Regions from separate parts of the Paenibacillus sp. FSL L8-0494 genome, predicted to be linked through region 1. Evidence: riboswitches for the same ligand, from Rfam matches in the RefSeq annotation. Region 1 holds a riboswitch; each other region holds the start of a gene.
The links. A riboswitch is a leader RNA that binds a small molecule or an ion and turns the genes downstream of it on or off. The one in region 1 is predicted to bind thiamine pyrophosphate.

Region 1 (10,039 bases):
TGAACATTACGGCAATCATCCGGGTGTAGTTGGCTGGCAAATTGATAATGAGCTCAACTGTGAGATCAGTGAATTTTATTCGGAGAGTGACCATAAGGCCTTCCGGGAATGGCTACAGCAGAAATATGTTACGCTTGAGCATTTGAACGAGGCATGGGGAGCTGTTTTTTGGAATCAAAGCTATAGTGACTGGTCTCAGGTCTATCTTCCACGTCCGACTCCAGTACCGAAGCAACCCAATCCTCATCAGGCATTGGATGAAAAACGGTTTATTTCGGACAATACAATTTCTTTTGCCAAAAACCAAGCGGATATCATTCGTAAACTTGCCCCTAAGCAATGGGTAACCACGAACGGTCTGTTCGGTCATCTCGATAGCCATGAAATGACGGATGAACTGCTGGATTTCTTCAGCTATGATTCCTATCCTCAGTTCTCTACTATTTTTTATGACCCGAATGAGCGGAATCCGCTGAATGATAGAGGCTGGGGACTGTCATTATCTGTTGTTCGTTCGATATCCCCGAATTTCTGCATTATGGAGCAGCAGTCAGGCCCGGGTGGCTGGGTGAACCGGATGGATATGCCTTCTCCAAAGCCCGGGCAGATGCGGTTATGGACTTATCAGTCGATCGCTCATGGGGCAGATATGGTGTTATATTTCCGCTGGCGGACAGCTACGATGGGCAATGAAATTTATTGGCATGGAATCAATGACTATCATAATCAGCCTAACCGGAGAGTGCGGGAAGCGGGGCAGATCGGTCAGGAGCTGGCAGCAGCAGGTCAAGCGTTTATCGGTACTCATAATCAGGCTAACGTTGCTATTGTTCGTGATTATGACAATGAGTGGGATGGAGAATACGATGTTTGGCATGGCCCGTTTATGTGGAAGAGCAATAAGGAGTGGTACAAGGCTCTTCAGCGGAAGCATATCCCGAATGACGTGCTCTATCTGCGCAAAAAAACAACGCTGGAGGAGCTTGCAAGGTACGACGTGCTTATCTATCCTCACCCAGCGATTATGACAGATGAGACAGCGTCTCTGCTGGATGAATATGTTCAACAAGGCGGCAAACTGATCTTCGGCTGTAGAACTGGCTATAAGGATGAGCGCGGTCAATGTTATATGCGTCCTTTCCCAGGTACTGCTAAGGATCTATGCGGGATCACAGTTGAAGAATTCACAATGGTTAAGGGCAGTCGTCAGCCAACAACAATTAGCTGGTCGGGCGCGACCGAAGTCGTTACAGGAGCAGATGACTTTAATGATATTCTCAAAATAGAGGAAGCTTCGGTTGAAGTGATGGCGGTTTACGCCTCTGATTATTATGCGGGAAAACCGGCGGTAACTAGAAATCGTCGCGGCAAGGGTGAGGTTTGGTATTACGGAGCCGTATTTAACGAACAGGCAGCGGCTGAGATCATAAAATTAATTGATCTACAATCGCCAGCAAATTGGCTGGAGCTCCCAGAAGAGGTAGAGCTGCAAGTCCGTACCGGAGCTTCTTCCAGTTATGCTTTTTTGCTTAATTATAGTGAGACTCCTGTCACGATCCATCTTCATGAGACCAAAACAGATTTACTGAGCGGCACAACATTGTCGGGCGAGGTGCTTCTGGAAGGATTTGGGGTATTGGTGTTATACTAACGTACACATTGATCTCACATTTGAGTAGATTTGGATAATTCTCTCTTTTCGGTTATACTTTGAAGTAGCAATTATAGTCACGGGAGCTTGGTGGGACCAGGCTGAGAGGATAGTTATAACTATCGACCGTCAAACCTGATCTGGATAATGCCAGCGGAGGAAATGGAGCTCTATTTCTATTTGTCTACTCTAAGGCCGCATCTTATACAGATGTGGCCTTTTCTATGTGTGGGGAGTAGACCGTCTCCGCTTGATCAAATCACCTTATAGGAGGAATTGAGATGACAAGCGAATTGAACAACGATCCAATCAATCTATCAGCTTTTCCAGCAAGTCAAAAAGTCTATGTAAAGGGTTCACGGTCTGATATTCAGGTCCCTATGCGGGAGATCTCACTTAGTCCAACTGCGGGCATAGACGGCGAAGAGGAGAATGCCCCAATTCATGTCTATGACACAAGTGGGGCTTACACGGATGCTAATATTCATACTGATATTCGTCAGGGGTTAGAGCCCAATCGTCTAAGCTGGATTGAGGAACGAGGGGATGTGGAAGCGTACGAAGGAAGAACCGTGAAGCCTGAAGATAACGGGAATGCAACGGGAAAAGCTGTGGCGGAAGTGTTTCCAGCGCTCCATAGAAAACCTTTGCGAGCGAAAAAGGGGCGTAATGTCTCTCAAATGCATTATGCACGCAAAGGGATTATTACTTCGGAAATGGAATACGTTGCGATTCGTGAGAATGTGACACCGGAATTTGTAAGAGATGAAGTAGCCCGCGGCCGCGCCATCATTCCAGCGAATATCAATCATCCAGAGAGTGAACCAATGATTATTGGGCGTAATTTTTTGGTAAAGATCAATGCCAATATTGGAAACTCCGCAGTATCCTCATCCATAGAGGAAGAGGTGGAGAAAATGAGATGGGCTACCCGCTGGGGTGCAGACAATATAATGGATCTCTCCACAGGTAAAAACATCCATACGACACGCGAGTGGATCATCCGTAATTCTCCTGTTCCTATTGGAACGGTGCCTATTTATCAAGCTTTGGAAAAAGTGAATGGGAAAGCGGAAGATTTAACGTGGGAAGTATACCGTGATACGCTCATTGAGCAAGCGGAGCAAGGGGTGGACTATTTTACCATTCATGCGGGAGTTCTGCTTCGTTATATCCCGTTGACGGCACAACGTATGACAGGTATTGTTTCAAGAGGTGGCTCCATTATGGCGGCATGGTGTCTTGCGCATCATCAAGAGAACTTTTTATATACACATTTTGAAGAGATATGTGAAATCATGAAGCTGTACGATGTTTCTTTTTCCCTAGGCGATGGATTACGTCCGGGTTCGATTGCTGATGCGAATGATGAAGCACAATTTGCCGAGTTAGAGACGTTAGGTGAATTAACAGCTATGGCTTGGAGTCATGATGTACAGGTGATGGTAGAGGGTCCAGGACATGTGCCGATGCACTTGATTAAAGAGAATATGGATAAGCAACTTGAAACTTGCAACGAAGCCCCTTTTTATACGTTAGGTCCACTGACTACAGATATTGCGCCGGGGTATGATCATATTACCTCTGCTATAGGTGCAGCGATGATTGGTTGGTTCGGTACAGCAATGTTATGTTACGTAACTCCGAAGGAGCATCTTGGCCTGCCTAATAAGGAAGATGTACGTGTAGGGGTCATTACTTATAAAATAGCGGCACATGCCGCAGATTTGGCGAAAGGGCATAAAGGAGCACAAGACCGGGATAACGCTCTTTCGAAAGCCCGTTTTGAATTTCGTTGGCGTGATCAATTTCATTTATCGTTAGATCCTGAGCGAGCGCTCGAATATCATGATGAGACATTGCCTGCGGAAGGCGCTAAAACAGCTCATTTCTGTTCCATGTGCGGGCCGAAATTTTGCAGTATGAAGATCTCTCATAATATCCGTAATTCGACGAGAATTGAATCAGGAATGCAAGAGAAGGCAGAAGAGTTTCTCCAAGGCGGGAGCCTCATTTATAGATAACTTTTTCTGCTAAAAAGAAATATCTAAAAGAAGTCGTCATTGGCGGCTTCTTCTTTTATACTTTGAATAGATAGGAGTTGATGAAATGGAAGCGATTCGTTCAGAGGAAGCCATTTTAGAGGATTTAAGTAATAGTTTCTATCATTTTTTTGGATTGAAAGTCCTTCATGCTACCCCAATAAAACGTGGCTGGTTAAATCTTAAATGGAAAATCACAACGGATTCAGGGCAATTTCTACTTAAACAATACAACAAAAAAAGATATAAATTGTATAACCCAGAAGAGCTGAACTTTGCCTTTTCTCAACAGAAAAGATTGTATCTACAGGGGCTCCCATGTCCCGGATTGTTGGCTTATAACAATAATGTTTTACTGGAATCAGATCAGGGAGAAACGTTTATGGCAATGGAATATTGTGAAGGCCGTGTCATAGAGCCGGGTAAGATTAATATCCATCAAATGTTTGATTTGGGTCGTGCCACAGGTAAAATGCATCGTTTATTAAATGATGGGACCATTAGTTTGAAAAGAACCCCACAATTTATTCCACAAAGCCCTGAGGAACGTTTAGAACATTGGAATGTACTCCTACAACAATCAAAGGAAATGGGTAAAACCTCACTTATCACTGACCTAGAGATACAACTAAGAGCGACTGAAGAAATAGATCCGGAAATATTCGAAGGACTTGAAGCTGGATGGGCACATCGTGATTTATGGGTTGATAATCTTTTATTTCAAGATAGCCAATTGTCTGCAATTCTAGATTTTGATCGGTTCAAATATGATTATCCGCAGCTAGATGTAGCGCGAGCAGTGATGTCATGTGCTCTAGATGAAGATTTAGATGGAGCACTAGCCTCAGCATTTATTGACGGATATCGTGAGGAACGAACGGTGGAGCAGGGGGATTTAACAAAATCATTGCAGTTGTTGTGGTATATGGAAAGCCCGTGGTGGATTAATGCCGCGATGGACAAACATAGTGTACCTCCAAAACGTTTTGCAAAAGAAATGAATTGGCTGGCTAAGAACCTGAACAATTTACCTGCTATCTTAGGGAACTTATAGTGAAAACGATTGAATTATAGCCTAAAAGATGCATTGACCAGCCAAAGTTTGGCGCCTATAATCTTAACAAGGAAAATCCACCACATATAGAGCTATTTGTAAACGCATTCAATGAGCTTTTTCCTTATTTATCATGGAAGGAGGAGATCAAAACTATCAAGTATTTCTTTTTTTCTCATTTTTGCAAACGTTTGCACCACACGATAAGCATAAAAATCGTAGCTGCACTAAAAATTATGAGGAGGTTATTTACTTGGTATCCAAACAATCCAGGCGTTATATTTCGTGGTTAATTATTTTTTCGCTCATTTTTAGTTTATTTGGTTTATCGGGTGGAGCATCGGCCAGCAATACGGATCATACAGTCACCTATACCAATCCTACAGCGACAGCTGTGACCTTACATTGGACTACGAATAACTGGGCTAATACTACGGACACGGTGATGACCAAAAATGGAACCACGTTCACCGCCAACCTCAATGTTCAGGAAGGTGCCACCCTTATTTATTGTTATCACATCACGGCTCCAACGGATAGTTGGGACAATAACGGCGGGAAGAACTGGACGGTGGTTATTCCGGTTGCCGGGAAATACGAAGCAGAGAGTGCATCCCTGTCTGGTGGTGCAAAAGTAAATACGAATCACATCGGATATTCGGGCACTGGTTTTGTTGATGGATATACAACTACAGGAGCAGCCACCACTTTTAACGTCCAGTCTTCCGCAGCAGGGTCCTATAATGCCACACTTCACTATGCTAATGCATCTGGCAGTGCAAAAAAGGTGTCCATTTATGTCAATGGAATAAAGGTTACACAGACAACATTAGCAAACCTGGCCAACTGGGATACATGGGCAGACCAAATAGAAATACTCTCCTTACAGGCAGGAAATAACACGCTTGCTTATAAATATGACTCGGATGATAGCGGGAATATTAATATCGACTATGTGACCCTTTCGGCCGGAGCTACCCCAACACCAACGATAACTCCTACCCCAACAGTGACGCCAACACCTACGGTAACTCCTACACCAACGGTGACACCAACACCTACGGTAGCTCCTACACCAACGGTGACGCCAACACCTACCGTAACTCCTACACCAACGCCAACACCAACACCTACCGTAACTCCTACACCAACTTCAGCGGGGCTAACCGTTCACTTTAAGAAACCAGCAAGCTGGAATGCAGCGATCCGCATCCATTACTGGAATCTGAATCCGGCAACCGTTCCGACTAGTGGAGCATGGCCGGGAATACTGATGAAATCGGACGGAAACGATTGGTATAGCTATACTGTTCCAAATGCTACAGGTGCAAGCCTGATCTTTAATGACGGCAATGGCAAACAGACGGCTGACTTATCTCGCAGCATAAAAGAGGGCTGGTATAACTCAGATAATGTATGGTATGACGCCAATCCAGACGTTCCTAAGGTTCCGGTGATAACCGTCTCTCCTGTGCCCAAAACCTATGATTCTGCCCAAACGGTGACACTATCCAGTACAAATAGCGGCGATAAAATTTATTATACGACCAATGGCTCGACACCTACGACAACCTCAACGTTGTATACGACTCCAATCCAAGTACCTTCATCTTTGACTATCAAAGCATTCGGCGTTAACTCTATAGGGCAAGCGGGTAATGTAGGCTCTTTTGCTTATGTGATTGATCTGAATGCCGATTTGCAAGCTCCGATTATCACTGCGAATCTGCCTGTTGGGAATTCGAGCTCAGCGGTTTCCGTATCTTTTAATATAAAAGACAACAAGGCGGCAACAACTACAGCATATTACACAGATAATGGTACGGAACCAACAACGAGTTCAAAAGTCTATATCTCAGGCAATGCACTGACATCTCTTGCAGGACCGTCTATCTTAATTAACAAGACGACAACCTTAAAATTTCTTGTGATCGATGGTGCCGGAAATGAAACCAAACAGAGTTTTGTTTATAACATTGGTAATAAGGGCGATTTTCGTGAAGATACGATTTATTTTGTAATCACTTCCCGGTTCTATGACGGTGATTCCAGTAACAACGAGCATGCATGGGAGGATGCCAAGGCAGGAAATCCGGACTCTGATCCAGCTTGGAGAGGGGATTTCAAAGGACTGATTCAAAAGCTCGATTACATTAAAGCCCTAGGCTTCAGTGCCATCTGGATTACACCTGTGGTGCAGAATGCCAGCGGTTATGATTATCATGGGTACCATGCAATTAATTTTGCAAAAATAGATCCAAGATATGAATCCGCAGGGGCTTCTTATCAGGATTTGATCAATGCGGCGCACGCTAGAGGGATAAAGGTTATTCAAGATATTGTCGTCAATCATACCGGTAATTTTGGAGAAGAAAATCTGTTCCCGATGTTCAAAAAAGATCCGGCGGCGGCGGACACCGTGAGTAACATGCTCAAAATTACGGATAAGCTGCCAGCTAACTATGATTCCATGACCCCTGATCAGCAATATCAGGCAAGACTTGCCTTAATGAAGACTGCGGAGACTAACAATAACATTTACCATACGGAAAAAAGTCTTTCTTGGGAGTCTTATACCGTCCAGACAGGACAGATTGCGGGAGACTGTGTGGACTTAAACACAGAAAATCCTCTAGTGAATCAGTATCTAATCGACAGCTATAATCAATATATTGATATGGGTGTGGATGCTTTCCGGGTCGATACTGTAAAGCATGTAAGCCGGTATATTTTTAACAAATATTTTGTGCCGGCATGGAAAACAAGAGGGGGCTCAGACTTCTTTGTCTTTGGGGAAGTGGCTACTCGGTACAGAGATGTGTGGAACAGTGGAATCCCCGCGATATCAACACCATTTTATACTTGGAAAAGCTCAAAATCCTATCCGGGTGACGGTCAAAATGATTACGCTTCCAACAAGCTATCGGTGGAACAAGAGTGGGCAGATAACTCTACTACAGCAGGACAGCCTACCTCGAACAATGCTTTTTTAACAGGAAATACTTATCATACGCCTGACTATTCGATGAAATCGGGTATGGATGTTATTGATTTTCCAATGCACTGGGCCTTCAAGACTGCTCAGGAAGCATTCAGTATGAGAAGCGGTGATCAATTCTATAATGATGCTACCTGGAATGTAACTTATATTGACTCTCATGACTATGCACCTGACCAGGCACCAGAAAATCAAAGATTTGCCGGCACACAGGACACTTGGGCTGAGAATCTCGCTCTGATGTTCACCTTCCGAGGAATACCTGCGATCTATTATGGTTCTGAAATTGAGTTTAAAAAAGGATCAGTCATAGATGTAGGTCCAAATGCACCGTTAAGTACAACAGGCCGTGCTTACTTTGGCGATCATATTGAGGGTAGTGTTACTGTTCAAGATTACGGTAAATATACCAATGCTACTGGCACACTTGCAGACTCGTTAAATTATCCTCTGGCGAAACATATCAGACAACTTAATTTAATCAGAAGAGCTGTTCCTGCTTTGCAAAAAGGCCAATATTCTACAGAAAATGTATCAGGTGATTTGGCATTTAAAAGAAGATACACTGATAGTAGCAAAGGAATCGATAGCTTTGCTTTGGTTACGATCTCAGGAAATGCAACATTCACCGGAATTCCTAACGGAACTTATGTGGATGCGGTCACTGGTGATACGAAAACCGTTACCAACGGTGTGATCACAATCAACTGCTCCGGTAAAGGAAATGCGCGTGTATATGTATTGAACGGTAGTGGTGGAATCGGAGAGTCAGGAACCTATCTGAAGTAGACCCTTGTATCCATTTCATAGTTAAAAAGAAGCAACATCAGCCCGGATTCCGCAACTGGTGTTGCTTCAATTTCATATATGTGGAGAGATATTATGCATACTATAGACGTCGATTTAGTAGCAAGATTAATAAATGAACAATTTCCTGAATGGTCCGATTTAGAGATCAGGTCTGTAAAATTCAGTGGGCATGATAATCGGACTTTTCATTTAGGTGAACAGATGAGTGTGAGATTACCAAGTGCAGCCGCTTATGTTCCTCAAGTGGAGAAAGAACAACTATGGTTACCTTTTTTAAAGAAAGGACTGACGTTACCTATTTCAACACCATTAGCAAAAGGGACACCTACCAAAGAATATCCTTGGCCTTGGTCTATTAATAATTGGCTAGAGGGAGAGACTTTATCCCATGAGAACATTAATGATCTCAATCAATTTGCGAGAGACTTGGGAAGCTTTTTAATTGAATTACAGTCTATTGATGCTAGTGGGGGACCTTTAGCCGGAGAGCATAATTTTTATAGAGGTGGGTCCTTAGCTGTATATGATGAGGAATCTAGAAATGCGATTGAGCATAATAAAGATATTTTTAATGAAGGTCTATTGAAAAAGATCTGGGAACTGGCATTAGACTCTGAATGGGAGTCAGAACCAGTTTGGGTTCATGGTGATGTCGCACCTGGAAATATATTAGTCAAAGACGGACAGCTTTGTGCAGTCATTGATTTTGGCATATTAGGGGTGGGTGATCCTGCTTGCGATGCTGCAATGGCGTGGACTTTTTTTGATGAGGCTAGTAGAAGAATCTTTAAAAAGGTATTAAACATGGATGCACAAACGTGGAATAGAGCAAGAGGGTGGGCTTTATGGAAAGCACTGATCACCTATAATGGAAATCGATATTCTAACCCAACAGTAGCGGAAGAATCCTTGAATATTATCAATTTAATAGTAGAAGACATCGAATTGTAGAAATTGAACTACATAAAACATGTAAACTAAACCATAATAGTCAATAAGTACGAATGAGCATCAGTCAGATGATAAAGTGTTGTATTTAAATCTGAAAGAAAGGAATTTGTATGAACATTTAGCGACTGACAACGATTATCATATTAGAATTATTATAAATAACTTGACAGGCCTTAATTTGGTTAATTATAATAATTATAAATAGTATTCACTCTATTCATAAATTAAACCCAAAGGAGATTAAACAATATGTCATTAATCGGAACAGAAGTACTACCATTCAAAGCAAGCGCATTTCAAGATGGGAAATTTATCGATGTTACAGAAGAAAACTTCAAAGGTAAATGGAGTGTAGTTTGCTTTTACCCAGCTGACTTCACATTCGTATGCCCAACTGAACTAGAAGATTTGCAGAACCAATATGAAACCCTCAAACAACTAGGTGTTGAAGTATATTCCGTTTCTACTGACACACACTTTACACATAAAGCATGGCATGAAAGCTCCGCAGCAATTGGCAAGGTGAAGTACAT
Region 2 (10,039 bases), 3.9 Mb from region 1:
GCACCAGCGGCTTCTTTAGTTCAGATGGCGGAAGCTATCTTGAAGGACAAAAAACGGATCATTCCGGTTATCGCCTTGCTCGAAGGAGAATATGGCTATGATAACCTGTTCATGGGTGTTCCGGCGTTACTTGGTGCCAATGGTATCGAGAAGATTTTTGAACTGGAGCTTACAGCTGAGGAAAAAGCGGCTTTGGATAAGTCTGCTGAGTCCGTGCGTAGCGTAACAGCTGTAATAACTGTATAGATTGTGACAGAGGTATGAAGAAACCCCCATTTTGTTTACTTAAAATGGGGGTTTCCTTTTCTTCTTAAGCAATAATGGGTATAATTAAATGTAACTATTATCACAGTTAAATCGGAGGAGATATGTTATGGATTGGAACGTTTTGTTTTTCTTACATATGATCGGAACCTTGGCACTTGGCTTCTACCTTGTGCTACCCTTCATTCTAGGACGTGCAGAGAAACTGTCGTCTGGGGCGAAAGAAGGAACTTTAAGTGCCGTAACCGGATTTAATCGTTTTGCGCAGTATGGATTGGTGATCCAACTCCTTACAGGCGGTTATATGATGACCAAAGGTGATTATTCAGTAGCGTGGATGATTATTGTTGTTGTGTTACTGCTAGCGATGTTTGCGCTTGGCGGTATTATGAGCAAGCCTTTGCGTCTTGCAGCAGCTGGAATTCGTGAGAACCGCGACGTTAGCGCAGAGACTGGCAAATTGCGCACACTTAGTGCACTGCTTACGGTGTCATTGCTATTGATGGTATTCTTCATGGTGTTTAACGACATAGTTTAACTTACAGCGAATTATACCCGCCTCCGTAATGGAGAGCGGGTTTTTCGTATGTTCCGGTGATTTATCTTCATAAACGTTAATCCCTGATAGGATTAGTATAAGATTTCGGCCGGTAGTTTAAGGGAGAAACACCCGTCCATCGCTTGAATTGTCGGCTGAAGTGGCTCTGGGAAGCAAACCCGAGTTGTTCAGAAATCATCTGTATTTTTAAATCGGTATGAAGCAGTAAATGTTTTGACTTCTTTAATCTTAGGTTAGTTATGTACTGCCTAGGAGATATCTTATACACCTTTGTAAACAACTTATGGCACTGCACCCGACTTAAGCAAAGCTGCTCAGCAATCAAATTAACCGTGAGCTCCGGTAAATGAATATTGGCTGCAATATATTTTTCGATCTGATGAGCAGTTTCCACCTCGTACAAAGAGTTTGCTTGTCTCGCTGTGTTGGAATTCTCTGAATTCGAGAGCTGTACATCAATGAGTTCAGTCAAAATCATCAGAATGATCGCTTGCAAACGAAGCCTTTCTTTTACAAGGATCATTTCTTCAATTTCCTCGGGAAATCCAGTGGATGCCGTCGTGGCGAGAATATTGTTCTTAATAAATTCATCCAAATGTTCCAACTGGTGATTTAATCCCGAACGCTGCATTTGTTGGTTATTCCATTTCTGTACAGCCTGAGATTGAAACCATTCACGAAACTTTAAATCGTCAATATCGAAATGAAAGGAGAGGTAAATATAGTTGCTCAGGCCTGAATTAACTACATAATGACGTAAGCCAGGCGGAATGATTAACCAATCCCCTTTACCAAAGGCGATGGAGCTTCCTTCTACATATTGATGGGAGTTGCCATCGTAGCAATACAATAGTTCGAAGATTTTGTGATGATGATCAGGGTATGCCCACCCAGATTCTGCTACACGATAATGAACACCGATCAGCTGCAGTGTACTTATAATGTTCGGAAAGCTGACTTTGTAAGCGATAGGAGTTCTCCTCCTTAGGATCAATAGGGATGTTCTTAATTATATCAAGGATACCTATACATATGACCGTTTTGCAGTGTGAGCCGTTGATCAATTCCAAGTTTTACGTTACAAAAGGTCAAAAAAAAGAATGAAATCATCATTTGAATCACTTTAGAGAAAAGGGATAATGGAGAAACCTAGGTAAGTACTTCGAGAAACGGAAGGAAGTGTAATGAAGTGAGAAAGCTGTGTAGGGATATACTAATCTTATCTTCTTTACTTATGGCTTCATTGACTCTTACTCACGGTATAACAGAGGCAGCCCTTATTAAAGATGGGGTAGAGGGGCAACCTCCAATTCAAATTGCAAACGCATACAAGTTCAATTTTACAAACCAAGTTAAAACAGGGTATCAATCCGTTAGGTATGATCCTAATCGCGGTGCGCAATTGTATGACTCATCATTAGGTTATGGTTTTGTCCAAGAGACCAACGCTTTACCCGCTAGAGAAGTGCATACCGATTCAATTACATCCGATGGAACAGGTTTTTTCATCACAGAACCTAATTTTTTGGCTGAACCTAAATCTGAGAAAGATAATTATAACAACTACGGTATGGCGTTTCGAATAGATGCGCCCCCTGGAACCTACAACGTATATGTAAAAACGACTTCTGACGAAGAGGATGGGATCGTATCAGTATCAGGAATGCAGACCAGCCGCTTGTTGAAAAGTGGACATTGGGACGCGGCAAAGCTTGTACCTGTCAAGCATACGGCTGTAGCTAAAGGGAGAGAGTGGACTTATACGTATGTAAACGGCCGTGACCATATAGATATTGAGATCGAACCGAACAAAGTGAACACAGCTGTGGGGATTGAGGAGATCCTACTGGAACCGATTTTGCCACAGCATAGAGCGGCTGGAGCTCTTCCGAATTTATTTATACTTGGAGATTCCACGGTCAAGTCCTACACCTTCGACGAAGCGCCAATGAGTGGTTGGGGCCAGATTATTGGCAGTATGTTTAATCAACATAAAGTGCGTGTAACTAACTATTCCATGGGAGGACGCTCGTTTAAAAATGCCTATACAGAAGGTCGACTTAACGACATTTTACTGAGTGGCAGCATTGGGGATTATGTGTTTATTCAATTCGGACACAATGATGAGAGTGCAGATGAGTTCAGACGTTACGGCAGAGGTTCGACTGAGGCAATGTATGAAAACTACCTTAAAGAAGTTTATCTCCCTGCGATCCAAGCCCGGGGCATGATACCAGTACTGGTAACGCCAATGTCCAGAATTAAAGGGAATGCAAGTCCGGGATATATCTATGAGAATTCTTTTAAATCAAGAAAGTTTGTAGATATTCTTAAACGGGTTGCAGATGAATCTGGAGTTACACTTATTGACCTTAACTCGGAAAGTCTGAAATATTATAACGAGATCGGAGTAGAAGCGATAACAGCCCTCTTCATGTCAATTGAAGCCGGAGAAACTCCAGGCAAAACAAATGACGGAAGTTACGCTAACGGGCATCCTTCAAAGAAAATCGATGGGACTCATTTTAAAGAAGCGCTCGCCAAACAATTTTCGCGGATGATTGTTACGGAGCTTGTAGAGAAAGGTGCTACTGGCGATTCTACTGCTGCCTCCATTACTGCTTATCTTAAAGGGAACGTTAAGCATGCGGCACTAACAGGCAACTGGGATAAGGTTTTTCCGGAAATAACTAATGATACGACGACCGGGGAAGCTGCTTATTACCGCAATCAAATTGAAAAATTAATCCAGCTGGGAGTAATGGGCAAAGACCGTCAAGGGAATTTTAAGCCAGATACGGAGATGACAGTTGCTGAATTCACACGCAGTATTTCTAAGTTAATGAAAGTGGAAAGATCAGATCTTGCCTATTATCCGAAAGGTAAGCTGTCACGTGAAACGATGGGTGCTATTCTCTATGATGTTTACCAAGTAAAGTTTGCTAATAAACCTAAGTACATGACTGATTATAACGGCACAGCAGTAGTGCTAGGAGATCCTGGTTATGATTTCAATCTGGATCCAGGAGCTAGAGGAGCGATGTACTATCCACTTGTATCCTGGCAGCAGCTGGTTGATACGGCGGACATTTCTCCTTTTTTAATTTCAAAAGTGAAAAGTGCTTATGAATTAGGGCTTATTAGATCTGAAGTGGGGATTGCTAGAGGCCAAATGGTCAATGGGACAGAACTAGAACCTAAAGCCATAGTGACCCGGGAGAAAGCAGCTAAAGCTCTTTATTTTATGTGGGTACTGGAACATGAAGTGAATGCAGAAAATCATGTTTCTTCTTTGAAATAGTTAGGGTGAACAATTCAAGGCACAGCAGCGGTGCTGTGCCTTTTTGTATGCAGTGAAGTCCTCTCCACTTACAGCAGTTTACATCCACGGTTGTTTATTTCTACTTGCATTGTGGTAAGTAAGATTCGTAAAGCGATTTAAGAAAATGACAAACCCAGCGTATAAACATGCATTGTTGTGCCATCCTAAGATGATCAGTTAACTATCAATTTGCTTAACGAGAGGAGATAGGGAAGATGTCAGGCAATAATAAACAAGCTACAAAAACCTTACCCCCACAGGAGCAGCATCATCAGCCAGGGATTGAGAGTGAAATGACGCCGCTGCCCAAATACGAGCCGGCAAATTATAAAGCAGCAGGTAAACTGCAAGACAAGGCGGCGTTGATTACCGGTGGAGACAGCGGAATTGGGCGTGCAGTTGCTGTGCTTTTTGCTAAAGAAGGTGCTGATGTGGTCATTTCATATCTTAATGAACACTCAGATGCAGAGGAAACTAAACGTCAGGTCGAGCAGGAAGGCCGCAAATGTATCCTAATTCCAGGTGATATCGGTGACGAGAAATTCTGTAAGGATCTTATTAAACAGACGGTAGAGGGCTTAGGAAAGCTTGATATTCTCATCAATAACGCGGCGGAGCAACATCCGCAAGCTAAGATCGAGGATATTACTTCCGAGCAGCTAGAGCGTACTTTCCGTACGAATATATTTGCGATGTTCTATTTAACAAAAGCAGCTATGCCTCATTTAAAAGCAGGATCTACAATTATAAATACAACTTCAATTACCGCTTATCGCGGAAGCCCGCAGCTGCTGGACTATTCATCAACTAAAGGAGCTATCCTGAGTTTCACACGATCTTTGTCCACGAATCTGGCGGAGAAGGGCATACGGGTAAACGGTGTAGCACCAGGTCCAATCTGGACACCGCTAATTCCCTCTACCTTTGATGCGAAGCAGGTTAGCGAGTTTGGAGGCACGCAGCCTATGAAACGGCCTGGACAACCAGAGGAGCTGGCGCCAGCCTATGTATATCTAGCCTCTGACGATTCCAGTTATGTGACTGGACAGGTTATTCATGTAAATGGTGGCGAGATAGTAAACGGTTAGATTAGTACAGCTAATGTGAATAAATGGGTGTATTTCAATAAAAAAATATGTTACTATAAACCACGTTAGTATTTCAAAATTGTATATTTATGTCACTAGGGGTGCCGATTGGCTGAGACGGAATGGATTTCCGGACCCTTTGAACCTGATCTGGTTAAGACCAGCGTAGGGAAGTGGAGAACGAATTTCTGTTGTCGGGCTATTTGTAGTACCGTCTATATACAGATTCTGACTGCCTTCCTTACGGGGGCAGTTTTTTTGTTTTTTACTGGCCTACAGGGAAGTGAGAGAGAGGAGATCGCGAGTGGTACAAGCTGAGATCCATCTAATATCAGACGGCAAGCAGCTGTTGAGACAATTTGTTGAACTGGCTGTCACGGTGCAGACATGGGTCGATTATATTCACTTAAGAGAGAAGCAATGTCCAGCACGCGAACTGCTCTCTGCGGCACAGGAGCTGTTGGCTGCCGGTATACCCGCTACCAAACTGATAATCAATGACCGGATCGATGTAGCATTGGCAGCTGGTGCCGCGGGTGTTCAGTTGGCTGGGCACAGTCTGAGCCCGCTTACAGCCCGGCGAATTGCACCTCAGCTTTGGCTGGGGAGATCGGTTCATTCTCCGGAAGAAGCGGCGAATGCTTCAGAGCAGGGAGCTGATTATTGCTTGTTTGGCCATGTATTTCCCTCGGCGAGCAAGCTAGGGCTGCCCGCACGTGGGTTAGAGCTGCTTGCAGAAACGGTGAAGACTAGCTCTATTCCTGTAATTGCGATTGGCGGAATTGGTCCCGCTAATGCGGCGCAGATCATTAGGCAAGGCGCGGCAGGAATTGCTGTGATGTCCGGAATTTGCGGAGCGGATGATCCTTATGAGGCCGCCAAAGCTATTCATAAGGCGGTTCATTCATAGCCGGGAGGTAAAAGCATAGGCGAAGGGGGTGATTCAGAATGAGACTGTTGATTAACGGGAAATCCGCAGAGTGTTCTGGTGGTATTCAAACTATAGCTGATTTGATCAGTCTTCCTGAGTGGTCGGGTCGTCTGATGATCATTGAGCTGAATGGAGAAATTGTCAGTAAGGAGAATTATGAAAGTACTGCTCTGAGCGAGGATGATCGTTTGGAACTGGTGCACTTTGTTGGTGGGGGTTGAGATGGAGCGGTATAGAATTTTGAGAAATTTATAAGAACCAAAGGGAGGTAATTTCATGCATGACCCGTTACATATTGGAGGCATCGAATTAACTAGTAGATTATTTATCGGAACCGGAAAATATAGCCGGAATGCTCTGATCCCCGAAGTGATCGCAAGCTCTGGTTCTCAGGTGATTACTGTAGCGCTTCGCCGAGTGGACCCGGAAGGTGGAGCAGAAAATATCATGAACCACATTCCCGGCCACATGACTCTTCTGCCTAATACCTCAGGAGCGCGTACAGCGGAAGAGGCAGTCCGTATTGCGAGATTAGCAAGAGCTGCGGGACTGGGGAACTGGGTGAAGATCGAAGTGATCAATGATCAGAAATACCTGCTTCCAGATAATCTGGAGACCATACGAGCTACAGAGATTCTAGCGGCGGAGGGTTTTGTAGTACTGCCATATATGAGTCCGGACCTTTCGGCTGCTTTACGTCTGAGAGATGCCGGTGCTGCTGCTGTGATGCCGCTTGGTGCGCCGATCGGGACGAATCGCGGCCTGCGCACCAAGGAGCTTGTGCGTATTCTTATTGAAGAAGTGAATTTGCCGATTATTGTAGATGCCGGAATTGGCAAGCCCTCGGAAGCGGCGGAAGCAATGGAGATGGGGGCCGCTGCTGTTCTGCTTAATACGGCTATCGCAACGGCACGTAATCCGCTCGTCATGGCGGAAGCGTTCCGCGAGGCGATATCCGCTGGCCGCAAAGCTTATTTGGCAGGACTCGGTCCTGTAGAAGAAGTTGCTTTTGCTTCGTCACCGTTGACTGGATTTCTGAACTGAATTTGATAGGTTCACCAAAGGAGGGAGGATTAGCATGAGCTTTTTTGACACACTGGCCCGCTTGGAGCAGTATCCTTATGAGCAGCTGTGGAAGGAGTTCCGGGAGGATGACGTTAAGCGGGCGCTTGGAAAAGACAAGCTGAACGAAAATGATTTGCTGGCATTGCTCTCTCCGGCAGCAACGCCGCTGCTAGAGGAGATGGCGCAAGCTGCTCAGCGACTGACCCGTGCACATTTTGGTTATTCGATGCAGATGTTCACACCGATGTATCTTGCCGATTTTTGTGTGAATCATTGTACCTACTGCAGCTTCAGCTCCATTTATGATTTTCCGCGTAAAAAGCTGTCCTTGGAGGAGGTTCGCAGGGAGGCTGAGAAGATTGCAGCTACAGGTCTGCGGCATATCCTCATTTTGACTGGTGAATCGCGCCGGGAGAATCCTGTCTCATATATTAAGGATTGTGTAGTTGTACTTAGAGAATTTTTTTCCTCCGTCAGTATTGAGATAAATCCTCTATCAACTGCAGAATATAAAGAGCTTCTTCAAGCAGGGGTGGATGGACTAACACTATACCAAGAGGTGTACCACCAGGAGACTTACAAAAAGCTGCATGTTAAAGGGCCTAAAAGAAACTACCGGAATCGCCTGGATGCACCTGAACGCGGCTGTCAGGCAGGTTTTCGTTCTGTGAATATTGGTACGTTGCTCGGGATGTACGATTGGCGGCAAGAGGCATTCCAAAGTGCCATGCATGCCCGCTATTTGCAGGATCGGTATCCAGATTGCGAGATCAGCCTGTCACCCCCACGGTTTCGGCCTTATTTAGGGGAATTTAACCCAGAGTGCGATGTTACCGATCGATCACTAGTGCAGATTATTTTGGCATACCGGTTATTTTTACCCCGTTCGGGCATTACTTTATCTACAAGAGAGCCTGCCTCTCTACGCGATCATTTAATTCATCTAGGAATAACTAAGATGTCAGCCGGGGTCACTACTGAGGTGGGCGGTCACACTAATGCAGGGGGAACTCCGCAATTCGAAATATCCGATAGCCGCAGTGTGCAGGAGATTACGGAAATGCTATATACGAAGGGTTTGCAGCCGATTTTTAAAGACTGGGATATCCTGACTGAATCAGTAACGTAACGCTTGTATTTTTATTATTAATCACTAAAGGGACCCCTGCGAGATTCATGCGGAGGTCCTTTTTTCTATTGTGTAGATGGTGTTTAGTTTCCGGCAGAGAGCTCATCGAGAGACATTTCGAAGCTCGGTGCCATATGAGTCAGAAAATAATCCACTTCCTGCAGGCCAAGCCCACGAAGTTTTGCTGCTGTCTGCTCCTTCGCGGCGGCAAATTCTCGGTTGCCTGCAGCAACCTCCCATACGCATTTCAAATAAGCATCCAGCCGATCAGCGGCTTTCACATAGCTGTGCAGCAGAATGTCCTCCGAATCGGGAGGGCTGTCTTCCGGTCGTATGAGCTGAGTGTAGATGCTTTTTAGCTCTGATGGAATCATTCCAGTTAAGCGATCAGCCGCAACTTTTTCCATTTCGCGGAAGCTGGTGAGCAAGCGAGGATTGTTGTATTTTACCGGCGTGGCAATGTCGCCTGTGAATACTTCGCTGGCATCATGGAAAAGAGCTATGGTTGCTGCTCGTTCCGCGTTTAATGAACGCCCGAAATGTACATTACCAATGGAACAGAGCATATGTGTGAGCAATGCAACATGAAAAGAATGCTCAGCGACGTTCTCCGGTGCGGTGCTGCGCATCAAGCTCCAGCGCTGAATATACTGAAGACGATATAGATAGGCAGAAAAATGGTAGCTCAATTTTAAAGTAACCCCTTTCATGCGGTGCTAGGTATGATATTATTATACTAATTGTATCAAACTTTAGATAACCTGGAACTGCCGAGAGGAGCTTGAATGAAGATGCAGCATTTTGAAGACAGTATTTATAACCTTATCGTAGAAACTTCCACGAATTTGCCGGGAGATGTACGCCGGGCAGTTGCAAAAGGTCGCGCGCTGGAAGACAGGGCTACCCGGTCCGGTCTTGCTTTAACCACGATTGCACAAAATATCGGAATGGCTGAGCAGCAAGTGTCTCCGATCTGTCAGGATACGGGAATGCCTACATTTATCATTCACACCCCTGTGGGAATCAATCAGATTGAGATGAAAAAAGATATTCATAATGCCATTGTACGAGCGACCAAGAATGGTAAACTTCGTCCCAATTCTGTAGATTCATTAACAGGTGAGAATAGCGGAGATAACTTGGGTGCAGGCACACCAGTCATTCATTTCGAACAATGGGAAGAGGATAAAATAGACGTTAGACTTATTCTGAAGGGTGGAGGCTGCGAGAATAAAAATATTCAATACAGTCTCCCGGCAGAATTAGAAGGACTCGGCAAAGCGGGTCGGGATCTGGACGGAATCCGTAAATGTATTTTACACGCGGTATATCAGGCGCAGGGACAAGGCTGTAGTGCCGGTTTTATTGGCGTGGGTATCGGCGGTGACCGTACGACTGGCTACGAGCTGGCTAAGAAGCAGTTGTTCCGCAAAGTGGAGGATGTTAATCCGATAGAAGACCTTAGCAAGCTGGAAGACTATATTATGGAGAATGCTAACAAGCTTGGAATTGGCACGATGGGTTTTGGTGGTGAGGTATCGCTGCTGGGCTGTAAGATTGGCGTTATGAATCGTCTGCCAGCTAGCTTTTTCGTATCCGTTGCTTATAACTGTTGGGCCTTCCGCCGTCAAGGGGTGCTGGTTGATCCATCAACTGGCAATATAGAGGATTGGTTATATGA
Region 3 (10,039 bases), 3.2 Mb from region 1:
GTGATATCACTGAGCGACAGGCTGCCTTGATCCGGGATTTCCAACAGATTAAAACAGCGCAGCAGTGTAGTCTTCCCGGAGCCAGATGGCCCAATAATGACAAGTACCTTTCCATGCTCCATTTTCAGATCAATACCCTTTAACACTTGGAGTGCGCCGAAGGATTTATGCAAATTAATGATTTCAATCACAAGTATCTCTCCTTTAGGTCGCAGAGTAACGATCGAGTCGTTTCTCCAAGTAATTTTGCAGCGCCGACAGCACAGAACAGAACACTAAATAAAACAATCCTGCTTCGGAGTATACCAGCAGAGGCTCATAAGTGGTAGAGGCTACCTGCTGTGCGGTTCTAAACATCTCCGTATAGGTGATGATCGCTGCAAGCGAAGTATCTTTAACCAAGCTAATAAAGGAATTGGACAACGGCGGTACAGAAACGCGCGCAGCTTGTGGCAGAATTACGCGGCGCAGAGCCTGCCCACGAGTCATCCCGACTGAGAAGGCAGCTTCCCATTGGCCTTTATGTATCGACAGGATAGCAGCGCGTACGATTTCCGATGAATAAGCCCCTACGCTAAGGGTAAATCCAATGGTGGCGGCAATGAAGGGGTCGAGTACAATACCAACAGCCGGCAAACCATAAAATATAATAAATAGCTGCACTAACAATGGGGTTCCTCGAATAACCCACACATAAAAACGGGCGATTAGCTTCGGAATTACCCACGGTGAAAGACGTGCCAGCGCGGTTAGGATCGCCAAAATCAATCCAAGCACAAAGGAAAGTAGCGCCAACGGAATGGTAAAAGCCACCCCGGCTTTTAGCAGGGGTAGCAGTGTGTCTAAGAAAATTTGTATTTTGCGGTCATCCATTATTCAGACATCCTTTTTAGCTTCCAGGCTTAATTAGCCTTGCTAGCCTTGTATTATTTTGAAACGTCAGCTCCAAAGTATTTCTCGGAAATTTTCAAGTACGTTCCATCACTCTTCATCTCTGTAATCGCATCACTGACCGCTTTCACCAGCTCATCATTACCTTTCAGGAATACCGCGGCACTTTGTGATCCTTCAGGAATCTCATCAACCACTTTAATTTTTGCATCTGGTTTTTGTTTTTTCAGATCCAGATAAGACAAGCCATCATTCACAGTTGCATCAATACGTCCCGAAGTCAGCAGGTCCATCGCTTGATTGAAACCGTCCGTAGCTACGATTTCAGCACCGTTCTCACGAGCGATGTCGGATAAGTTACTTGTCAGGGATTGTCCGGCTTTTTTACCCTTAAGATCGGCAAAGGTCTTAATATCCTCATTGTCTTCGCTCACAATCAATACTGCTTTGGATACGATATAGGGTTCAGAGAAATCATATTTCACTTTGCGATCTTCGTTAATGGAAACTTCATTAAAGATTACATCAAACCGTTTCGCATCCATTCCAGCGAAAATACCATCCCACTGAGTTTCAAAAAATTCAGCTTTAACACCTAAACGCTTTGCTACTTCTTCAGCAATTTCCACGTCAAAACCAGTCAATTTCCCCGCAGTGTCATGATAAGTAAAAGGCGCATAAGTCCCTTCTGTACCTATCCGCAATTTGCCGCTGGCTTTCACAGCCTCCAAACTGTTTTGCGCTGAAGATGCTGCTCCACCATTCGTTCCAGCTGTAGGTTCAGCAGCCGTATTGGTATTCGAATTATTGCCGCAAGCCGCTACAAGGACCACGGTTAACGCCAATATAATAGTTAAACTCCATTTTTTCATTATTAAATCCCCTCTCTCTATCCGGTTTTTTTCCGGTAAATTGAATAGTACACTGCCATCACATGATCGTCAATACTTTTTTCCGATTATATACATCGGAATTATAATATTAACTAGATTCCTACCTATATCTTACCCAATCTTGGATTAATCCTTCACTTCTTTCTCTCTTTACTTCTCAGAAAGATATGGTATATTTATAAACAAATTAATATGGACCTGTTATTTCACTAGGGGAGTCGGCCGACTGAGACGGAGCTTCAAGCTCCGGACCCTTGGAACCTGATCTGGATCATACCAGCGGAGGGAAGTGGAGCAGAATTTTCATCAAGCATGTTAAGTGTTATTATGCAGAATGAACTTTTTGACCCATTCATTTCCTCTGGAAATGGATGGGTCTTTATTTGTTTAGGCGCTCCACAAAAATTTTAGGAGGTTAGATCATCACGACCATTTTATCTATTCAAGGCCTAACCTACTCTTTTCCGGAATCTGAGCACCCCCCTGTATTCGCAGATCTATCTATGGATATCAGGCAAGGGGAATTCGTCTCCGTAGTAGGTGCTAGCGGATGCGGGAAAAGTACATTTTTCAAAACGATTGCCGGTTTACTCGAACCTACTCACGGAAAAATAAAACTCTCTACGCACCCGTCAACCGCTAGTCGTTTAGGTCAGATCGCTTATATGCCTCAGCAGGATTTATTGCTGCCTTGGAGGACAGTGCTCGACAACTGCCTTTTGCCTTGGGAGATCAAGCCCAGATTCAATAAACAAGAAACGATCACTCAGATTCGGGAAATGTTGACCCGCTTCGGCTTAGCAGATGTAGAGAAGGCTTATCCCCATGAACTTTCGGGTGGAATGAAACAGCGAGTCGCATTTCTGCGCACCTTAGTGGCTGGAGGCGGAACTGGTCTGATGCTGCTGGATGAGCCCTTTGGCGCTCTCGATGCCATGACCAAACGCGAGATACACCGTTGGCTGTTGGAGTTATGGGGTGAATTGAATCAGACGATTATGCTCATCACTCATGATCTGGAAGAAGCACTATTGCTCAGTGACCGGATTTATTTATTATCTGGCGGTGCGCACAGCGAATTACAGGAGATCGTTGTGGATCTACCAAGGCCAAGACATTATAAGATGAACTATGAACCCCGGTTTATAGCACTGCGGGCAGAGCTGGAGCGGAGATTACATGCGACCTATACCTTTTAAAAAACATCTAGACAATTATGGTCCCTTCGTTCTTCTGGTACTGCTCATTCTTGTAATCTGGGAGTCAGCTGTTCGCCTTCACATGATTCCAGCCTTTATTCTCCCTGCACCTTCATCTATTGGCTTCGCATTGATCGAGCACAGGCAATTATTATTCGGACAGCATTTATTGGCAACGTTACAGGAGATACTGGTGGGTTTTGTCCTTTCTGTTATTTGTGGTGTATTGCTGGGCACTGGAATGTTCCTGTATCGCCCCATAGAAAAGGCCATCTATCCCTTTCTTATCATTAGCCAGACGATCCCATTAATTGCGCTATCCCCCATTTTTATTATGTGGTTCGGATATTCGCTGTGGAGCAAAGTGGCTGTGGTGTTTTTGACGGCTTTTTTTCCAGTCGTAGTGAGTACATATGATGGACTTCGTACAAGTGGCCAGACTTACAAGGACTTATTATTAACATTTGGTGCAAACCGCTGGCAGCTGCTTGTCAAAACCCAAATTCCACTGGCGTTGCCTGCTTTTTTCTCTGGCTTAAAGCTGTCCATTGTATACTGCGTCATCGGAGCTACTATCGGGGAATGGCTCGGCGGCAGTAAAGGACTCGGTTACTTCAGCCGCAGAATGGCCGGAAATATGCAGAGCGATGAAATGTTCGCGGCTGTATTTCTGCTGTCCGCGCTTGGTGTGGTGCTTTTTCTGGCGATAGCTTTACTCGAACAATTATTTTTAAAGAAAAGAGGATCAAACCAATGAATCATTTAAAATCCCCACAACGAGGACTTATTTCTGTATTTCTAGTATGCACACTTTTGCTCTTAAGCAGCTGCGGGAAGGCAGACAAGATAAATAACAACTCCCAAACCGATCCCTCCAATACCGAAAATAAGCAGTCACACAAGCTGACGATTATGCTTGATTGGTATCCCAATGCCGTTCATTCCTTTCTATACGCTGCGCAACAACAAGGTTTTTTCCAAGAGGAAGGTTTGGATGTCGAGATCAAAATGCCTGCGGACAGCAATGATTCCCTAAAGCTTGTTGCAGCGAATCAAATTGATCTAGCGCTCAGTTATCAGCCTCAGGTACTTATGGCACGCGGCGAGAAAATCCCTGTACGTTCGATTGCAGCAATCGTGCGGCATCCACTGAATCATCTGATGGTTCCTCAGGCTGGCAGTATTCATAGTCCAAAAGAGCTCGCGGGAAAACAAATCGGCTATTCCTCCATTCCGCTCTATGAAGCGATGATTCGGACAATGATCCAGAGTGATGGAGGCGATCCTTCATCCGCCAAGCTGATTGACGTAGGTTTTGACCTCATCCCTGCGATCTCTACTGGACAAGTAGACGCAATAATGGGCGGGTTCATCAACCATGAACAACTAATCCTTGAAAAAGAGGGACATCCGGTCACTTCGCTTAATCCAACGGATTACGGAGTACCTGACTATTATGAGCTTGTGCTGGTGGCCAGCGAACAAGGATTGCAAAATTCTGAAGCCTACTTTAAAAAATTTCTAAATGCCATTACAAAAGGACAGGAATTTGTGGAGCAGAATCCTGAACAAGCCCTGGATTTACTGGTTGCACATGAAGATGCAACTTCACCGCTCGACAAGGAGATTGAGAAAAAAAGTCTTGAGATTCTGCTGCCGCTGATGAATGCTGGCGATCAATCTTTTGGATATCAAGACCCGACATCTTGGGAAAAGGTTCAGCTGTGGTTATCCACCAACAATCTTCTACCAGAGGATATTAAAGCACAGGAAGCTTTTATCAATCTGTAATGTTTAGTTAGTTGTTCATACAAGCTTGAGGAGGAATTATGATGAGTTATTTAGCCAAAGTACGGGAATCCAACCCGTTGATCCACAACATCACTAATATTGTGGTAGCCAATTTCTCAGCCAACGGTCTGTTGGCGCTTGGCGCCTCTCCCTTTATGGCAGATGCCCACGAAGAAGTGATCGACATAGCCGCTATGTCGTCTGCTGTAGTTCTAAATATCGGCACACTCAATGACTACGCTATTCAATCTATGTTGCTCGCTGGTAAATCCGCTAATAAACACGGGGTTCCCCTAGTGCTTGACCCGGTTGGTGCAGGCGCAACTTCTTATCGGACCGCTGTCACTCAAAAGCTAGTGAATGAGATGCAAATCACCGCACTGCGGGGGAATGTGGCTGAAGTCGCTAATGTCATTGGAGAGAGTTGGTCCATTAAAGGGGTGGATGCTGGCGAAGGTGAAGGCGATGTAGTCCTTTTGGCTGAAGCTGCTGCGAGGAAGTTAAGCTGTGTGGTCATCATAACTGGAAAAGACGATGTGATCACGAATGGAAAAAACACCTATATTGCCAGCAACGGTCACCCTATTCTCACGAAGGTTACAGGAACTGGCTGCTTGCTCAGCGCTGTTGTGGGGGCATTTCTCGCGGTAAGTGGCGGTGCCTCGTTGGAGGCCGCAGTGGAAGCCCTCTCCTTCTATGGAGTAGCAGCTGAAATCGCCGCTGAACTAACAACTGGTCAAGGGCCGGGAAGCTTTCAGGTTGAGTTTCTAAATCAACTGACATGGGTCACACCAGAAGTCTTCCTAGAAAGATCCAGCATCAAACAGCTCAGTTAATGACCCTCAAAGGAGTGAATTCGATGATTATATCCAAAGCTCTAACCATTGCCGGCTCCGATAGCGGCGGTGGTGCTGGCATTCAGGCCGATCTAAAAACCTTTCAGGAGCTTTCTGTCTACGGCATGTCCGTCCTCACAGCTGTGACAGCGCAGAATACGCTGGCTGTCCAAGGGGTTTATCCAGTGACTCTGGACGCCATAATTCAGCAGCTTGATTCTATAGGACTTGACCTGCAACCAGATGCCGTAAAGACCGGGATGTTATTTAACAGTGACATCATCCGCATTGTGGCAGATAAAATTAAGTATTACGGCTGGTCTAATCTTGTAATTGATCCTGTGATGGTCGCTAAAGGAGGGTCCACACTGCTGCTGCAGGAGGCGGTTCAATCCTTAATCAGCCATCTGCTGCCCTTAGCATTGGTGACGACACCCAATATTCCCGAAGCCGAAATAATCACAAAGATGACGATCACCACCATCGAAGAACGCAAAAAAGCGGCCAAAATCATTCATGGCATGGGCTCCAAATATGTAGTGCTAAAAGGGGGACATGATACCTCGACCACAGCCGTAACCGATCTTCTATATGATGGTGACGAATATACCTTATTGGAGAGTAGCCGGATTCAGACCAGACATACGCATGGTACAGGCTGCACCTATTCAGCAGCAGTCACCGCCGAGCTAGCCAAAGGCAAATCCGTAGCAGAGGCCATTCAAACTGCCAAAGCATTTATACAAGCGGCGATCGAGGACGAGCTGGGCATAGGGGCTGGGCATGGACCAACCAATCATTTTGCTTATCAGAACAGACTGCGAGGGATAAACAGTGCAACGAATGAACAGTGAACATCTGCGAGATCTATTAAAAGTCTATTTCATTATGGGCAGCGTAAATTGCCGTAAAGCTCCAGTTAAGGTGCTGCAGGAAGCGGTTGCTGGGGGCATAACCATGTTTCAATTCCGTGAAAAGGGTACCGGTTCCTTAAGCGATAAGGCTCGACTTAATCTTGGGAGACGACTTCAAAAGATTTGTCATGCCAATGGCGTGCCCTTTATCGTGAATGACGACATTGATTTAGCGATCGCGCTTGATGCGGACGGAATTCATGTAGGACAGGAGGATACACCTGCATTGGCAATCCGCCAGCTACTTGGAGAGAATAAAATCATTGGTGTATCCGCTCACTCTTTCGTTGAAGCTCAGCAGGCGATTGCCGATGGAGCCGACTATCTGGGCGTGGGTCCCATTTATCCTACGTCATCCAAGGAGGATGCCAAAGCTGTTCAAGGCACTGCGATTATTGAAGAACTAAGAAATAAAGGCATTACCATCCCTTTGGTTGGCATTGGGGGAATCACGCTGCAAAATGTTGCACCTGTATTAGCAGCCGGTGCGGATGGGATCTCTGTTATCTCATCGATTACCGGAGCTGTAGACATTACCCCAACTGCCAGAGGCTTTGTTGACAAAGTTAGTTTAAGCGGGACATAAGCTCATTCAGCTCTTCACTGCTTAAATGCCGCCATTGTCCCAGCTCCAAGCCGTCTAATGTAATATTCATAATTCTTATGCGCTCCAGCTTTAGTACTCTATATCCTAACTCCTTGCTCATTCTGCGTATTTGCAGATTAAGACCTTGAGTTAGGATAATTCTAAACTGACATTCTGTGATCCGATAGACCTCACAAGGTTTCGTTGTGATTCCAAGAATGTTCACGCCGCTAGACATCGCTTGTAAGAATTCTGACGTAACCGGTTTGTCTACATTAACTACATATTCTTTTTCATGCCCATTCTCGGACCGCATCATTTTATTTACGATCTCTCCATCGTTGGTTAACAAAATGAGGCCTTCCGAGTTTTTATCTAATCTGCCGATCGCAAAGATCCTTGAAGGATACCCTACAAAATCAATAATGTTCCCAGCTACATGTGGGGCTGCTGTACAGGTAATGCCTATCGGCTTATTCAAAGCGAGATACACTGGCTCCCCTTTACTGCTTGTTATCGGCTCCCCATCGATCCATACGATATCCTCTGGCTCTATAAGAATGTTCGCATCACAGACGATACCATTCACAGCGATTCGACCTGCAGCAATTAATCGTTTGGTTTCCCTTCTGGAACAAAAGCCTGTTTCGCTTATATATTTATCGATTCTCACTGCTGATCCTACTTTCTCTCTATATACTTACATCTGGTCATAAAAAAACACCTGATTTTAACGATCAAAATCAGATGTTAACCTTCAGGAATAACCCAGTTTATTGGAGCTATTTGGTGCTTCCGCTTTTTTTCACGTTACTGCCCTTGCTTCCACTTGCACCTTTAGCACCTGGACCCGTCGTTGGGTCACCTTTAGCAGGTTTAACTGGTTTTGCTGTTTTGTTCCAGCGTGTCCAGCCTTTACTCCCCGTACCTCTGCCTGTGCCGCCACCTTTACTTTTTGCACCCATTATATCACTCCGTCAGTCATTCAGAATTCGTATAGTTTATACACTTTACCTATCTTACCACACTCTCAACCTTTCTGTTTAAGTAATAACAAATGCTTCATCTAACTAGCCACTGTTTAGAATTTAGCATCTTTATTCATTTCATGAATATCAAAGCTATCCTCATGTATTTCGATGGCGATGACGGTGTCCTTTTTTTCAAAAAATTGCACATGCCCTAACCGCTTGTCCTCCAGCTCTATCCATCCATCATCGCTTAATTTATTAAAATAGCTGTTAGGCCGATAAAGACCTTGTTCTCCCCCTATATTATCCAACTCGTACTTTGCTCCAATTTTTATATTAGGGTTATTTGAATTTGTTATCACTTCGATTTCTTTGGCATTCTTCGGAATTGGAATTTCAGCATTTATAGATGACACTCCATACTCTTGTTCCTCTTGAGCTGACGATGTACAACCGCTTGTAAACAGGATTAATGGTAACCAAATAAAAGCTAATAAATATTTATTCAAAGGTATCCTCTCCTTCCATAACTTATTTTACCAAATGTAAAATTAAAATAAAAACACCCCACCAAAGACTAAGCTTTGATGAGGTGTCTATTCACATCAGCTTTGCAGCTCATGCATGGACTTATTTCGGTTGAATATAACCTTCTGCTTTCAGAAGCTCAGCGATCAACACAGCACCGCCAGCTGCTCCGCGCAGGGTGTTATGGGAGAGACCTACGAATTTGTAATCATAGAGGGCATCTTCGCGAAGTCTGCCCGTCGATACGCCCATTCCGTTCTCAATATCACGATCCAGCTTGGTCTGTGGACGATTGTCCTCTTCAAAATAGGTAATGAACTGTTTAGGTGCGCTAGGCAGTTCAAGCTCCTGAGGACGTCCTTTAAAGCTCTTCCAGAGATTCAGAATCTCTTCTTTGGACGGTTTTTTCTCAAAAGAAACAAATACAGCAGCCATATGTCCATCCGCTACAGGCACACGGATACACTGCGAAGTAATCGTTGGCGCTTCACTCTTTACGATACCCTCTTCTTCAACGCTTCCCCAGATCCGCAAAGGCTCTTGCTCACTCTTCTCTTCTTCGCCACCGATGTAAGGAATCACGTTATCCAGCATTTCTGGCCAGTCCGCAAAAGTCTTTCCTGCACCAGAAATAGCTTGGTAGGTAGTGACCACCACTTTAGATGGATTGAAGTCTTTGAGCGCATGAAGTGCAGGCACATAACTTTGAATGGAGCAGTTAGGTTTAACTGCAATGAACCCTGTCTCTGTTCCCAGACGTTTTCTTTGCTGTGCAATAACCTCAAGATGCTCCGGATTAATCTCAGGAATGACCATAGGCACGTCAGGCGTCCAGCGATGCGCTGAGTTATTGGAGATTACTGGCGTTCCGGTGCGAGCATAAGCCTCTTCGAGCGCTTTAATCTCATCTTTTTTCATGTCTACAGCACAAAAGATCAAATCTACATCCGCAGCTACTTCCTCTACCTTAGAAGCGTCTTGGACCATAATATTCTTTACGTTCTCAGGCATTGGAGTAGATAACTTCCATCTGCCCTTGGCCGATTCTTCATACGTTTTTCCAGCAGATCTAGCACTGGCAGCAATCGCAGTTACTTCAAACCAAGGATGATTCTCTAGAAGGGCAATAAAACGTTGTCCTACCATACCTGTGCCGCCAACTATGCCGGCTCTTAGCTTTCTTGACATCAGAAAATACACTTCCTTTTGATTAACTGTCCTATTGTGAATAATAGGCCGATAATTAATGATATACGGCGCGGGAACATTTGGCGAGTGTTAACATCAAAATAACATTAAAAATTTTATTTTTAGCAGATTATATTGAATTTCATTAATGCGAATAAAAGAAATAGCTGCACTCAGTACAATTATAAGTATATTTTCTGCTTAGACAACTCTTTAACTGCATTCTCTACAACTATTTCCCC

Region 2: another riboswitch for thiamine pyrophosphate. It lies ahead of NYE35_RS09850 (thiamine phosphate synthase); the one in region 1 lies ahead of thiC (phosphomethylpyrimidine synthase ThiC).
Region 3: another riboswitch for thiamine pyrophosphate. It lies ahead of NYE35_RS13175 (ABC transporter ATP-binding protein); the one in region 1 lies ahead of thiC (phosphomethylpyrimidine synthase ThiC).

Annotation. Positions count from the first base shown of each region.
Region 1 is NZ_JBBOPQ010000001.1:6,144,450-6,154,488, reverse strand. It holds gene NYE35_RS27710 (beta-galactosidase) at 1-1,651, shown strand, start outside; TPP riboswitch at 1,721-1,830, shown strand; gene thiC (phosphomethylpyrimidine synthase ThiC) at 1,933-3,675, shown strand; gene NYE35_RS27700 (phosphotransferase) at 3,761-4,747, shown strand; gene NYE35_RS27695 (alpha-amylase family glycosyl hydrolase) at 5,001-8,534, shown strand; gene NYE35_RS27690 (aminoglycoside phosphotransferase family protein) at 8,628-9,506, shown strand; gene ahpC (alkyl hydroperoxide reductase subunit C) at 9,756-10,039, shown strand, end outside.
Region 2 is NZ_JBBOPQ010000001.1:2,210,305-2,220,343, forward strand. It holds gene mdh (malate dehydrogenase) at 1-246, shown strand, start outside; gene NYE35_RS09830 (hypothetical protein) at 374-802, shown strand; gene NYE35_RS09835 (AraC family transcriptional regulator) at 879-1,817, opposite strand; gene NYE35_RS09840 (GDSL-type esterase/lipase family protein) at 2,013-4,124, shown strand; gene NYE35_RS09845 (SDR family oxidoreductase) at 4,361-5,233, shown strand; TPP riboswitch at 5,321-5,422, shown strand; gene NYE35_RS09850 (thiamine phosphate synthase) at 5,538-6,143, shown strand; gene thiS (sulfur carrier protein ThiS) at 6,182-6,385, shown strand; gene NYE35_RS09860 (thiazole synthase) at 6,441-7,208, shown strand; gene thiH (2-iminoacetate synthase ThiH) at 7,243-8,358, shown strand; gene yfbR (5'-deoxynucleotidase) at 8,442-9,047, opposite strand; gene NYE35_RS09875 (fumarate hydratase) at 9,150-10,039, shown strand, end outside.
Region 3 is NZ_JBBOPQ010000001.1:2,934,004-2,944,042, reverse strand. It holds gene NYE35_RS13190 (amino acid ABC transporter ATP-binding protein) at 1-191, opposite strand, end outside; gene NYE35_RS13185 (amino acid ABC transporter permease) at 205-873, opposite strand; gene NYE35_RS13180 (amino acid ABC transporter substrate-binding protein) at 927-1,763, opposite strand; TPP riboswitch at 1,986-2,089, shown strand; gene NYE35_RS13175 (ABC transporter ATP-binding protein) at 2,288-2,983, shown strand; gene NYE35_RS13170 (ABC transporter permease) at 2,964-3,740, shown strand; gene NYE35_RS13165 (ABC transporter substrate-binding protein) at 3,737-4,774, shown strand; gene thiM (hydroxyethylthiazole kinase) at 4,816-5,610, shown strand; gene thiD (bifunctional hydroxymethylpyrimidine kinase/phosphomethylpyrimidine kinase) at 5,634-6,464, shown strand; gene thiE (thiamine phosphate synthase) at 6,454-7,110, shown strand; gene NYE35_RS13145 (pseudouridine synthase) at 7,091-7,783, opposite strand; gene NYE35_RS13140 (DUF3934 family protein) at 7,893-8,075, opposite strand; gene NYE35_RS13135 (hypothetical protein) at 8,192-8,590, opposite strand; gene asd (aspartate-semialdehyde dehydrogenase) at 8,712-9,797, opposite strand.